2 regions of the Apibacter sp. B2966 genome follow, and region 1 is predicted to be linked to the other one. Evidence: riboswitches for the same ligand, from Rfam matches in the RefSeq annotation. Region 1 holds a riboswitch; the other holds the start of a gene.
The links. A riboswitch is a leader RNA that binds a small molecule or an ion and turns the genes downstream of it on or off. The one in region 1 is predicted to bind S-adenosylmethionine.
Positions count from the first base shown of each region.

Region 2: it holds a riboswitch for S-adenosylmethionine, as region 1 does, so the genes downstream of both, G8C43_RS09520 (TonB-dependent receptor plug domain-containing protein) here and G8C43_RS00490 (trans-sulfuration enzyme family protein) in region 1, are expected to answer to the same signal.

Region 1 is NZ_CP049714.1:115,902-121,903, forward strand. It holds gene bshA (N-acetyl-alpha-D-glucosaminyl L-malate synthase BshA) at 1-174, shown strand, start outside; gene G8C43_RS00485 (homoserine dehydrogenase) at 205-1,386, opposite strand; gene G8C43_RS00490 (trans-sulfuration enzyme family protein) at 1,415-2,551, opposite strand; SAM riboswitch class I at 2,711-2,808, opposite strand; gene G8C43_RS00495 (MerR family transcriptional regulator) at 3,112-3,420, opposite strand; gene G8C43_RS00500 (SDR family NAD(P)-dependent oxidoreductase) at 3,542-4,309, shown strand; gene leuS (leucine--tRNA ligase) at 4,378-6,002, opposite strand, start outside.
Region 2 is NZ_CP049714.1:2,223,336-2,229,337, forward strand. It holds gene G8C43_RS09510 (ATP-dependent Clp protease ATP-binding subunit) at 1-386, shown strand, start outside; gene G8C43_RS09515 (MFS transporter) at 502-1,650, shown strand; SAM riboswitch class I at 1,727-1,825, shown strand; gene G8C43_RS09520 (TonB-dependent receptor plug domain-containing protein) at 1,932-4,376, shown strand; gene G8C43_RS09525 (APC family permease) at 4,404-5,669, shown strand; gene G8C43_RS09530 (C10 family peptidase) at 5,741-6,002, opposite strand, start outside.

The DNA.
Region 1 (6,002 bases):
CCTGTTGGTGACGTTCCTTCCATGGCAAAGAATGCCATTAGGCTGCTGAAAGATGAAAAAATGCTTTCACTTTTCAAAAAACAAGCGAAAGATCAAGCGTTACTTTTTGATAATTCTAAGATAATTCCTTTATATAAAGAATTGTATGACCGAGCATTGGGCAATCATAACTAAATAGTTGAATTTACATACTTATCAACCCAATCAGCTGAAAAAAATAACATTTATATTCGGGTCTTTAATCCATGAAGAATGCGCTAATTTATGTAAACAGATGAAGCCTATAAAATAATTACCTGAAAGGCTGCTGTATTGTTCTTCGATGGACTCAAAATCATCAAAACCGGAAAATTGATCGTGATATCTCACATAAACTTTATAAATTTTAGTATCTACTAATTGTAATTGTTTATTTAGATGAATATATTTCTTGTTTTCATATCTGTAATCATACGTTAAAGCTGAAATATCAGAAAGCACGGCAGATCCGGTGGGTTTATCTCCGGCACCTTTACCAATCATAAGTTGCTTTTCAGAAAAAGCACTTTCTAAAACCACTCCATTATATTCATAATTTACATGAGCTAATGTATTTTCTTTTTCTATAAAAGTAGGAGCACAAAAACCCGTAATTTCATTATTATTTTTATTGCATCTTGCTATTAACTTGATTGTTAAATTTCTTTGACGAGCAAATTCCAAGTCAAAATCACTAATTCTTGATATTCCAAAATTAAATATAGATTCCGGTTTAGTAATAAGTCCAAAAGCATGAAAAAGAATAATACACAATTTATATTTAGGATCAATTCCCTCAACATCTAAGGTAGGATCTGATTCTGCGAATCCTTTCTCTTGTGCTTCTTTTAAAACGACAGGATAAGAAAGTTTTTCATGGATCATTTTGGTTAAAATGAAATTGGTAGAACCATTAAAAATTCCCGATACCGATGTTAATAAATCATTGTCATAATATTCTTCTAAATTTCTGATGATGGGAATACTGGCACAAACAGAGGCTTCATAGAGTAGGGGAACATGGTATTCTTTTTCCAACTTTAGAAGTTCAGGTAAATGTTCAGCAATCATCTTTTTATTTGCCGAAACTACAGCTTTTCCGTTTTTCATGGCCTCTGAAACAATATCAAAAGCAGCATCAGCATCATCTATTAATTCGACAATAACTTCAATTTCAGGGTCCGATAATAACTCGTATTTATCAGTAGTAAAATACTTTTTATCGATTGATCTCGGTTTATCGGGATGTTTGATACATATTTTTTTAATATTTGCATCTACACTTTCGGCTTCTTCTAACACTTTATACAATCCAGTTCCCACACATCCAAATCCAAAAATTCCTAATTTAAGTTTATTTCTTATCATTCAATTATTCAATTTATAAAATTAACCGTTAATCTAAAGCTTGTTTGATATCATTAATCAGGTCATCAACATTTTCAATTCCTACCGATAAACGAATTAAAGAATCTTGAATTCCTGTTTCTTTACGAACTTCAAGAGGGGTTGATTTATGGGTCATGGTGGCAGGATGGCTACCCAAACTCCTAACATCGCCTAAATTTTCAGCTAAAAGGAAAATTTTGGTACGGGTTAAAAAATCTTTTGCCGCTTCTAAAGTATCTTCTTTTAAACTAAAAGATACCATCCCGCCAAACCCTTTTTGTTGTTTGGCCGCAATATGATGGTTGGGATGATTTTTTAATCCCGGATAATATACTTTATCTACTTTGGGATGTGTAGTTAAAAATTCAGCAATTTTTTGAGCATTTTGTGAATGTTTTTCCATACGCAGAGATAGAGTTTGAATTCCGCGTAAAGTTAACCAACTATCAAAAGGAGAGAGTACGCCCCCTGAGGTATTTTGTAAATATTTTAATTCTTCGGCTATTTTAGGATCTTTCACAACTATAAATCCGGATAAAACGTCTCCATGTCCTGAAAGATATTTAGTTCCACTGTGTACAACAATATCTGCTCCTAAACGTATCGGTTGTTGTAAAGCAGGAGATAAAAATGTATTATCTACAATTAATAATGCTCCCACTTGTTTGGAAATTTTAGCGATTTCTTCAATGTCGGATATTTTTAAAGTTGGATTTGTAGGGGTTTCCAGCCATATGAAGCGAGTTTTATTTGAAACTGCATGTAAGACATTTTGAATATCAGTAGTATCAATAAATTTAGAGGTTACACCAAATTTATTATAAACCGTAGTAACTATTCGATAAGTACCTCCGTAAACATCATTTACAGCGATAATTTCATCCCCTTGTTTTAATAACTTTAAAACACAATCCGTTGCTGCCAATCCCGATGAAAAAGCAAATCCGGCAATACCGCCCTCTAATTCAGCAATGGCTTGTTCTACAACTTTACGAGTAGGATTAGCCGTTCTTGTATAAGCAAATCCTTTATTCACATCCGGTTCTTCCTGAACATAAGAAGAGGTTTGGTAAATAGGAGTAGAAATAGCTCCGGTAAGTACATCAGGAGTAGAAATATGTACTAATTTTGTTTCTAATTTCATGACTAGGTTGTTTTTTCTAATTAATAAATGCCTTAAAATTCATTAATCATCATAAAACAACTTATACAAGATTCCCATTTAAATGCTAAATTATGAATTAGCTTCTTTTTGTAGGTCGAAAGAAGCTCGTATTATTTGTATTTGTATGTAAGCTGTTTCGACTTATCTTTCCTTTACGGTTGGATGCAGCACCTACTCATATAAGAGGGTTGCTAAGGTATCATAGGGCCAATTCCCTCCACCTTTCTTGATAAGTAATTTTATTAATGATCGCTAAATATATTACAAAGATACGTTTTATTTTTTAATTTCCAATAAAAAACGATTTTATTATAATATTTATAAAGGTAATGTATTTTTAATAATCATTATAATATAAGATATAAAGTATGCTAGATATAAATCAATTTACCTACAGAAGCATTTAAATAACCGTCGAAATTAATTCTAAGTTTAAAAAAATACAATTTTTTGAAATGGTAACTAATTTATATTAAGATCAATAATAATATTATATAATGTAAATGATTTTTTAATAACCCATTTATTTACTACTGATTTTATTTGTTGGTAAGCTTTTTTAATACATTTTCAATCAATTGCATTCGGCTGTCTAATTTTTGTGAAGCAGCATCTAATGTAAACCCTTCTTCCAATAATTCTTTTATTAAAATCATTTTTTTAATATTTTCATAATTGTATCTTCTGTTTTTTCCTTCCTGTTCTGTAAGACTTTTGATAATTCCTTTATCTTCCCAATACCTAATTTGTCGGGTAGGAATTCCCGTTATTTGAGAAACTTCGCCAATGCCCACAATTAATTGCTCTAAAAATTTAAAATCGAAAGATAAATGATTGGTTTCGTTCATTTTGTAAATTATTTACATTATTTGAAGTAAATATACAAAATAAAAGTTAAATTTGTAATTGTAAATAATTTACATAAAATGTAAATATTTAACAATAAAATATAATTAAAATTTAAATACTATGTTCATAGACAAAAATGTTATTATAACCGGCGCTACTGAAGGAATAGGCTTGGGAATTGCTCGTGCTTTCGCCCAACAAAGAGCAAATCTTGTTCTAATTGCCAGAGATCCTCAAAAATTAAAAAACATCAAAGAAGAATTTTCGTCGTATCACGTAACTGTTTCTCTGATTTCTGCGGATTTAACGGAAATTGAAAAATTACCTTCAGTTGGTAAACTAATTTTAGAAAAAGTAAAAACAGTTGATGTGTTAATTAATAATGCTGGAATCGGTCGTTTTAATCCTTTTGAAGAAACATCTGAAGATTTATTAGATAAACACATTAATCTTAATATGAAAGCGCCTTATATGCTGACTCAAAATTTGTATCAATCTTTGAAAAAATCCAAAGGAAATATAATTAATATTTCATCTTATTTTTCACACAGAATGTTACCGGGAAGAGAATCTACTGCTTACTCCATGACAAAGGGCGGTATAGATTCATTTACTAAATCATTGGCTTTTGAGGCAGGAAAAGATGGAATTCGGGTTAATGCTATTGCTCCGGGAAGTATTGATACGCCGCTTCTACGATATAATTTAGAACAGCTAAGCGAAGAAGGTAAAACAAATTTTCATACAATGATTAAATCTATATATCCGATGGGTAGTATTGGAACGATAGAAGATATTGGGGCGGCTGCTGTTTTCCTGGCTTCCGATCAAGCCCAATGGATTACCGGAACGATTCTACCGGTTGATGGTGGATTAACAACTAATTAGTTAATAAAAGGTAGCATAAAAAAATATAAAAAAACCAATCCGTTTTGGGATTGGTTTTTTAAGTCTATTTATAGTACAATATTGACAATTCGTTTAGGCACTACAATAACCTTTTTAGGTTGTTTGCCGTCAAGATAATTCGGTGTTTTTTCATGAGCCATTACTGCTTCTTCAATTTCTTTAGGAGTAGCGGAAATAGGCATTTCAATTTTAAAACGTACTTTTCCATTAAAACTAACCGGATATTCATGTATTTCGGAAACAAGATATTCAGCGTTAAATTCAGGGAATGCTTGAAATTCAATGCTGTTTTCATGTCCTAATTTTTCCCATAGCTCTTCTGCAATATGTGGAGCATAAGGAGAGATTAAAATGCACAAAGATTCTAAAATTTCTCTTTTATAACATTTTATTTTTACCAAATCATTGGTAGCAATCATAAAAGAACTTATGGATGTATTGAAAGAAAAGTTATCCAAATCCTCTTTAACTTTTTTTATTAATTGATGAATTATTTTTTGTTCTTCTTTAATAGGTTTTTCATCTGATATAAAGAAAGTTTCTCCTTCACCGGAATGATACAGTTTCCAGAATTTTTTTAAGAATCCATGAACTCCGCTAAGTCCTTGAGTATTCCAAGGTTTAGCCTGTTCAATAGGTCCTAAAAACATTTCATACATACGTAAGCTGTCGGCTCCGTATTCATCACAAACATCATCCGGATTAATAACATTGTAGTAAGATTTTGACATCTTTTCTACTTCTCTCCCGCATATAAATTTACCTTCTTCAAGAATAAACTCTGCATTTTTGAATTCATCTCTCCAATTTCTTAATTTTTCTAAATCAACTTCATCTGTAGTTCCTTTAAGAAGTTTTACATCAATATGCAGTGGAGTGGTATCTTGTGCTTCATGTAATAAATTGTAAGAGATGAAGTTATTAGTTCCATTAATTCGGTAGATATAAGCACTTTGACCTAAAATCATCCCTTGATTAATTAATTTTTGGAACGGTTCTTCTTGGGCGCAGTATCCATAATCTTTTAAAAATTTATTCCAAAAACGTGAATACAATAAATGTCCCGTAGCATGTTCACTTCCTCCTATATATAAATCTACATTTTCCCAATAATTTATTTTTTTAGTATCTGCAAAGCTAGAATGGTTAGTTGGATCTGTGTATCTAAGAAAATACCAGGAACTTCCGGCCCAACCGGGCATTGTATTCAAATCTAAAGGAAAAATCGTGGTATGATTAATACGGTCGTTACTTACAACTTGTTCATTTTCAGTATCCCAGGCCCATTGTGTAGCACGTCCCAATGGAGGGTCTCCGTCTTCAGTGGGCAAATATTTTTCAACCTCCGGAAGGAGTAAAGGTAGTGCGGATTCCGGTAAAGCATAGGGAATATCATTTTTATAATATATAGGAATAGGTTCCCCCCAATATCGTTGACGAGAAAAAACGGCATCTCGTAATCGGTAGTTGGTAGTTCCGTGCCCGATTTTCATTTTTTCTATTTCCTCAATAATTTTAGCTTGAGCATCTTTAACAGTCAATCCGTCTAAAATTTGGGAATTGATACAGACCCCTTCTTTGGAAGAAAAAGCCTCTTCTTGAACATCGGTTCCTCCTTTAATTACTTCAACAATTGGAAGTCCAAAATGTTTAGCAAATCGATGATCGCGCT
Region 2 (6,002 bases), 210 kb from region 1:
ACGCTTTAAAGAGAACATTTGCTCCTGAATTCCTAAATAGGATCGATGATGTTATCATCTTTAATAATTTGGAAAAGGAAGATATATCTAAAATTATAGATTTAGAATTGAAAAATGTGTACGATAGGATTGCTAAAATTGGATATGAAGTAGAATTATCTCCGGAAGCTAAAGAATTCATCATTGAAAAAGGATGGGACAAAAATTTCGGTGCACGTCAGCTTAAAAGAGCGATCCAGAAATATGTGGAAGATGTGATCGCTGAAGAAATTATTAATTCATCGATACATGACGGAGACCATCTCTATATTGGATTAAATAAAGAAAAAGACAGTACGGAAATTAAAATACTGGAGGTTGAAAAAGAATCTCCGACTAATGAATAAAGTTTTAATTAATGAACAGCCTGTTTGATTGTATCAAGCAGGTTTTTTTTATTTTATAAATACCGGAGTAGTTAATAAATAGATACAATCCATAAAAAATCCGAGAGAATTAACAATGATATACAAAAAGCATTTGCCCAGAATGGCCGTAACCCTTTTATTTTTTTTCTTTGGAGGCAGTTCCGCGACTTGGGCTTCACGAATTCCAACGATTAAATTATCGATGAATGTTTCCGATTCCAATTGGGGATTGGTTTTACTATTTTTATCCATCGGAACACTTATTACGTTACCTTTTGCGGGTAATTTAATAAAAAAGCTGGGAAGCAAAAAATCAACCCTTACATTTATCATTCTTTACTTTATATTTTTAATCGGAATTGGATTTTGTGGAAAATTGTGGCAATTGAAACTCAATTTAATAGCCTACGGGGCCATAGGTAATTTAACCAATATAGCTATAAATACACAAGCTGTTAATGTGTCAAAATCCTATAAAGGCCAAATAATAGGCTCCATGCACGGTACTTGGAGCATTGGAGGTTTTTTTGCTTCTTGGTTAGGAGCAGTAATGATTGCTAAAAACATACCACCTTCTGAGCATTTTATTTTATATTCTTCCATAGGAATTCTGGTTTCCCTTTGGTTATTCAGATACTTGTTGCCGGATGAATCCAAAGAAGAACCAATGGAATTACCAAAAAAATCAAAATTTATCAGAGTTGATAAAAATCTTATTGTCTTAGGATTTCTAGCTTTTTTTGCTATGGTTTCTGAAGGAACGATGACCGATTGGTCCAATGAATATATGAGGAATATAGTGAAAGCCGATAAAAAATATATCGGATATGGATTGACTGCCTATATGGCAGCCATGGCTTGCGGACGATTCATTTCTGATTTTGTAGTTCGAAAATTCGGTTCAAAAATTACGTTGATTATCAGCGGATCTTTAATTTTTATAGGTATGGTCTGTGCTGTTCTATTTCCAACATTACTAACTACACTTCTTTCGTTCGTTATTGTTGGACTGGGAATATCTGCAGTCGTACCCTTAGTATATACCTTAGCGGGAAATTCAAAAACAGCTTCGCCCGAACAAGCGCTTACAGTTATTACCAGCATTGGTTTTATCGGTTTTTTTCTAGGTCCTCCTTGCATTGGTTTTTTAGCTGAAAAATTTTCATTACAAATATCTTTTACTTTCATTTCCTTGTTTGGAATAGGAATAATTTTCTTGGTAAGATTTTTTAAGATAAAGTAAATTTATTTCTTTATCTTAGAGGTAAAATAATATAATATAAAATTATTTTATTATGAAAATTATGGTATATTTACATCACTTATCAAGAAAGGTGGAGGGACTGGCCCTGTGAAACCTTGGCAACCGGCCTGCTTAGGCTTGGTGCTAATTCCAGCCCTGAGGGGAAAGATGAGTGATTCGCGAATTGTGAGTGTGTTGAGTTGTGAATAATTTCTTTTTTCCTTTCCGGTTTTTCTTGATACAGTTTTAATAAATATAATTTACTAACTGTAAGAAAGATAATGAAAAAAGTTTCTTTGTTAATGGTAAGTTTAATTTTAGAATTTACCAATTATGTGGATGCTCAAGAAAAACGAGCCGTAGATTCCCTTGATCTTGAAGAGATTGTTGTAGTCGGTGGCAGAAGTTCAGAACGAACAAAAGTAAATTCTCCCGTTGCCATAGATGTAATAGATGTCAGGAAAATAGATAAGGCATCTCCTCAATTAACCGTTAACGACTTATTAAATTATTTAGTACCTTCATTCAATTCAGTTCGCCAATCTTCTTCTGATGGAACGGAACATATTGATCCGGCTACCTTGAGAGGTATGGGTCCCGATCAGGTTCTGGTATTAGTGAATGGAAAAAGACGGCATACTACCTCATTAGTCAACTATCAAAATACGGTAGGTAATGGATCTGTGGGTACAGATTTAAGTGCCATACCCGTTTCAGCAATAGAAAAAATAGAGGTTCTAAGAGATGGAGCGGCAGCTCAATACGGTTCGGATGCCATTGCCGGTGTAATTAATATTATTTTAAAAAAGAATGAGGGCGGCTCGGCATCCATCACCTATGGATTAACCAATAGAAATGACGGGGAAACTTACAATTTTAGCGGAAATTACGGGGCTAAATTAGGAGATAAAGGAGGAAGTATCAATCTTTCTTTTGTAGTCAGCCAAAGAAATAAAACCAATCGTTCATATGATAATAATCTGGACAAGTTTGGCGATAACTTTGCCTATGATTTTGCACCGGATCCCGATCAGGCCAGAATAAACGATGAAAAAATTATGGCAGAAATGGGTTTAACCCAAAAAGACTTCCGTTTCAGGGCAGGAGATGCTCAAATTAAAAATCAACAGTTTTTTATAAATTCCATTTATCCATTATCCGAAAAGTATGAGTTCTACTCATTCGGCGGAGCAAGTTTAAGACAAGGAGAAGGAGCTGAATTCCGAAGACTTCCCAGTGAAAAAACTAATGTAGTTAAAGAACTTTATCCGATAGGATTTCAACCTTTATTAAAATCCACTATTTATGATATTTCTAACTCTACGGGAATAAGATATATGCATAATAATTGGATGGTAGATATAAGTAATACCTTTGGAGAAAACCTCTTTAATTATAAGGCTACGCATACAAACAATGCTTCGTTGGGTATACTTTCTCCAACGGAATTTAAAGCCGGGGGACATGAGTTTATGCAAAATACTATCAATCTGGATATTTCTAAAAAAATAAATACACTTCTTTCTATTGCCTTCGGAGGAGAATTTAAATACGAACAGTATAGAATAAAAGCCGGAGAAGAAGGCTCATGGATGCGTTACGATAAATTTGGTAATCCGGCAACAGCATCTACTCTTCCCACCGATATACTGGGAGAGGGGGGAGCACAAGGTTTTATAGGATTTTCTCCTGAAAATGCGTTAAAGGAGGACAGAAATAATGCCTCCGGTTATGCGGATGTAGCATTTAAAAAAGGAAAATTTTCCGGTGATTTGGCAGGAAGATATGAGCATTATTCCGATTTTGGTAATTCTTGGATAGGAAAGTTGGCGGTGCGTTATGAATATGTAAACGGATTTGCTGTAAGGGGAGCTTTCAGTAATGGATTCAGAGCCCCTTCTCTGCAACAGCAATATTTCAATAATTCTTTTTCCAGTATCTCATCGTCGGGATCAGGAGTTGTTTCTAAAGGTATATTTAGAAATGACAGTCCTTTGGCAAAAGCTTTAGGTATTGATAAACTTAAAGAAGAAAAATCTATAAATGCGAGTGCCGGTTTAACATTTAAACCTTCTAAAAAAATATATGTAACGGCTGATGCTTACTATATCAAAGTTAAAGATCGTATTGTACTCACGAGTGAATTTGTTAATGCAAAAGTAGAATCTTATGGAGTGGAAGGAGCACGATTTTTTACTAATGCTGTGGATACGGAAACGAAAGGTATTGATATAGTGGCCACGTATAAAGTTGGTTTAGGAAGGGGAAATCTGGATATAAGTTTATCAGGAAACTATACAGAAACAGAAATTGTTGATTATCATTTTCCGAAAGTTTTTGAAGGAGACAGAAATGAATATTTCGGTCCCGATCAAACCAATATAATTGAATCTTTAAGTCCAAAAGCAAAGGCTACTTTAGGCTTCAATTACTCTGTTTCGAAATGGAATTTATTAGTAAGAAATACCTATTTCGGTAAAGTTACGAGAGATGGTTACCCATACGGTTCGGTACAACATCATGATCCAAAATTAGTAACCGATTTTAGTATCAGTTATTCCATACGAAAAGATTTAATATTAACGATGGGCGGAAATAATATTTTTGATGTATTTCCGGATAAGCAAATCTATGAAAATTCTTATTATAATGTTTTCAAGTATGCACCGGTACAGATGGGTACAACCGGAGCTAATTGGTTTACTAAGCTTTCTATGAATTTCTAAATTTAGACTTATATATTTAATATAAATATGAAAAAAATAGGCTGGAAGACAGCAACTGCCATAGTCATATCCAATATGGTAGGAACGGGAGTGTTTACAAGTTTAGGATATCAAGTTCCGGAATTACACAATACGTTTACCATTATTCTTTTATGGACAATCGGGGGAATACTGGCTTTAATAGGTGCTTTTATCTACGCGGAATTGGGAGCTCATTTTAAGCAATCGGGAGGAGATTATATTTATCTTTCTCGAACTTATCATCCCATCATGGGATACATCACCAGTTGGGTATCGCTTATTGTTGGTTTCTCCGGGCCAATTGCTTTAGCAGCATTGGCTATGGCTAAATATTTGGGTTTTGAAAATGAAAGAAGTACAGCTATTCTCATTATCATTATTATTGCTGTATTTCAATGTTTCAGCTTAAAGGTAAGCAGTCGTTTTCAAAATATATTTGCCGTTCTTAAGGTAGCATTCATTGTAGTACTGATTTTAATTGGAATTTCGATAAGTCCGTCTCCTACTAATGCATTATTATGGGATAATTCTTGGACTCATGAAATTATCGTTCCGGCTTTTGCCAGTTCGTTAGTGTTTGTTACCTACGCTTATACCGGTTGGAATTCTGCCTCTTATATTGTTGAAGAAATTGAAAAGCCAAAAGTTAATCTTCCCAAAGCGTTGATAATAGGAACTGTTTTTGTAACAGTAAGTTATGTGTTGGTAAATTTTGTTTTTTTAAAACATGCTTCAATCGAACAAATGGAAGGAAAAGAAGACATTGCCAATATCGCATTTACCAATATTTTAGGCGTTCGGGGAGTAAAATGGATAAGTTATTTGATTGCATTGCAATTAGTTTCAACAATTAGTGGCTATTTGTGGGTTGGATCGAGAGTAACCCAGGCAACAGCAAAAGAAAATCATCTTTGGAGTTATTTAGGTAAAGAAAATAAAAACCGAATACCTATATGGGCTGTAGTTGCTCATACTCTTATCAGTATACTAATAATATTGAGTGGTAAATTTGAAGAAATTTTTATTTACACAGCATTTGTACTTCAACTTCTTTCAACGGCTGCCGTGAGTACTTCTTTATTTATTAAGAAAAAAGATCGGGTACTTTTCAAAGGAAATATTTTTTTACTAATGCCCGTTATCTTTTTACTTTTCAGCTTTTATATTTTGTATTTTACTTTTGTCAACCATCCTCGGGAAAGTATTATTGGATTAGGAATCATAGGAGCCGGTATGACCCTTTATTTTTTTGATAAAAAAAGAGTTGATTGAAAATATCAGTTTAATGAATATAAAAAAAACCGAAAGATTTGTCTTTCGGTTTTTTAACGTAATTCTTAAGTTTATTTTTTTATGAATTTGTAATTCTTTCCTAAAATTTTTATAATATAAAGATTGGGCTGTAGATCAGAGACATTTATAGAAATTTTGTCTTCAATTAAAAGTCGTACATTTTTAACTAGTTTTCCACTATTATCAAATATAGTTAATGTTATAAATTTTTGAATATTTGAAGGAACACCTTTTATATTAAGTGTTTCATGAGCGGGATTAGGATATATGATTATGTTATTGTTATCAGTAATTTTATCATTGAAAATTTGA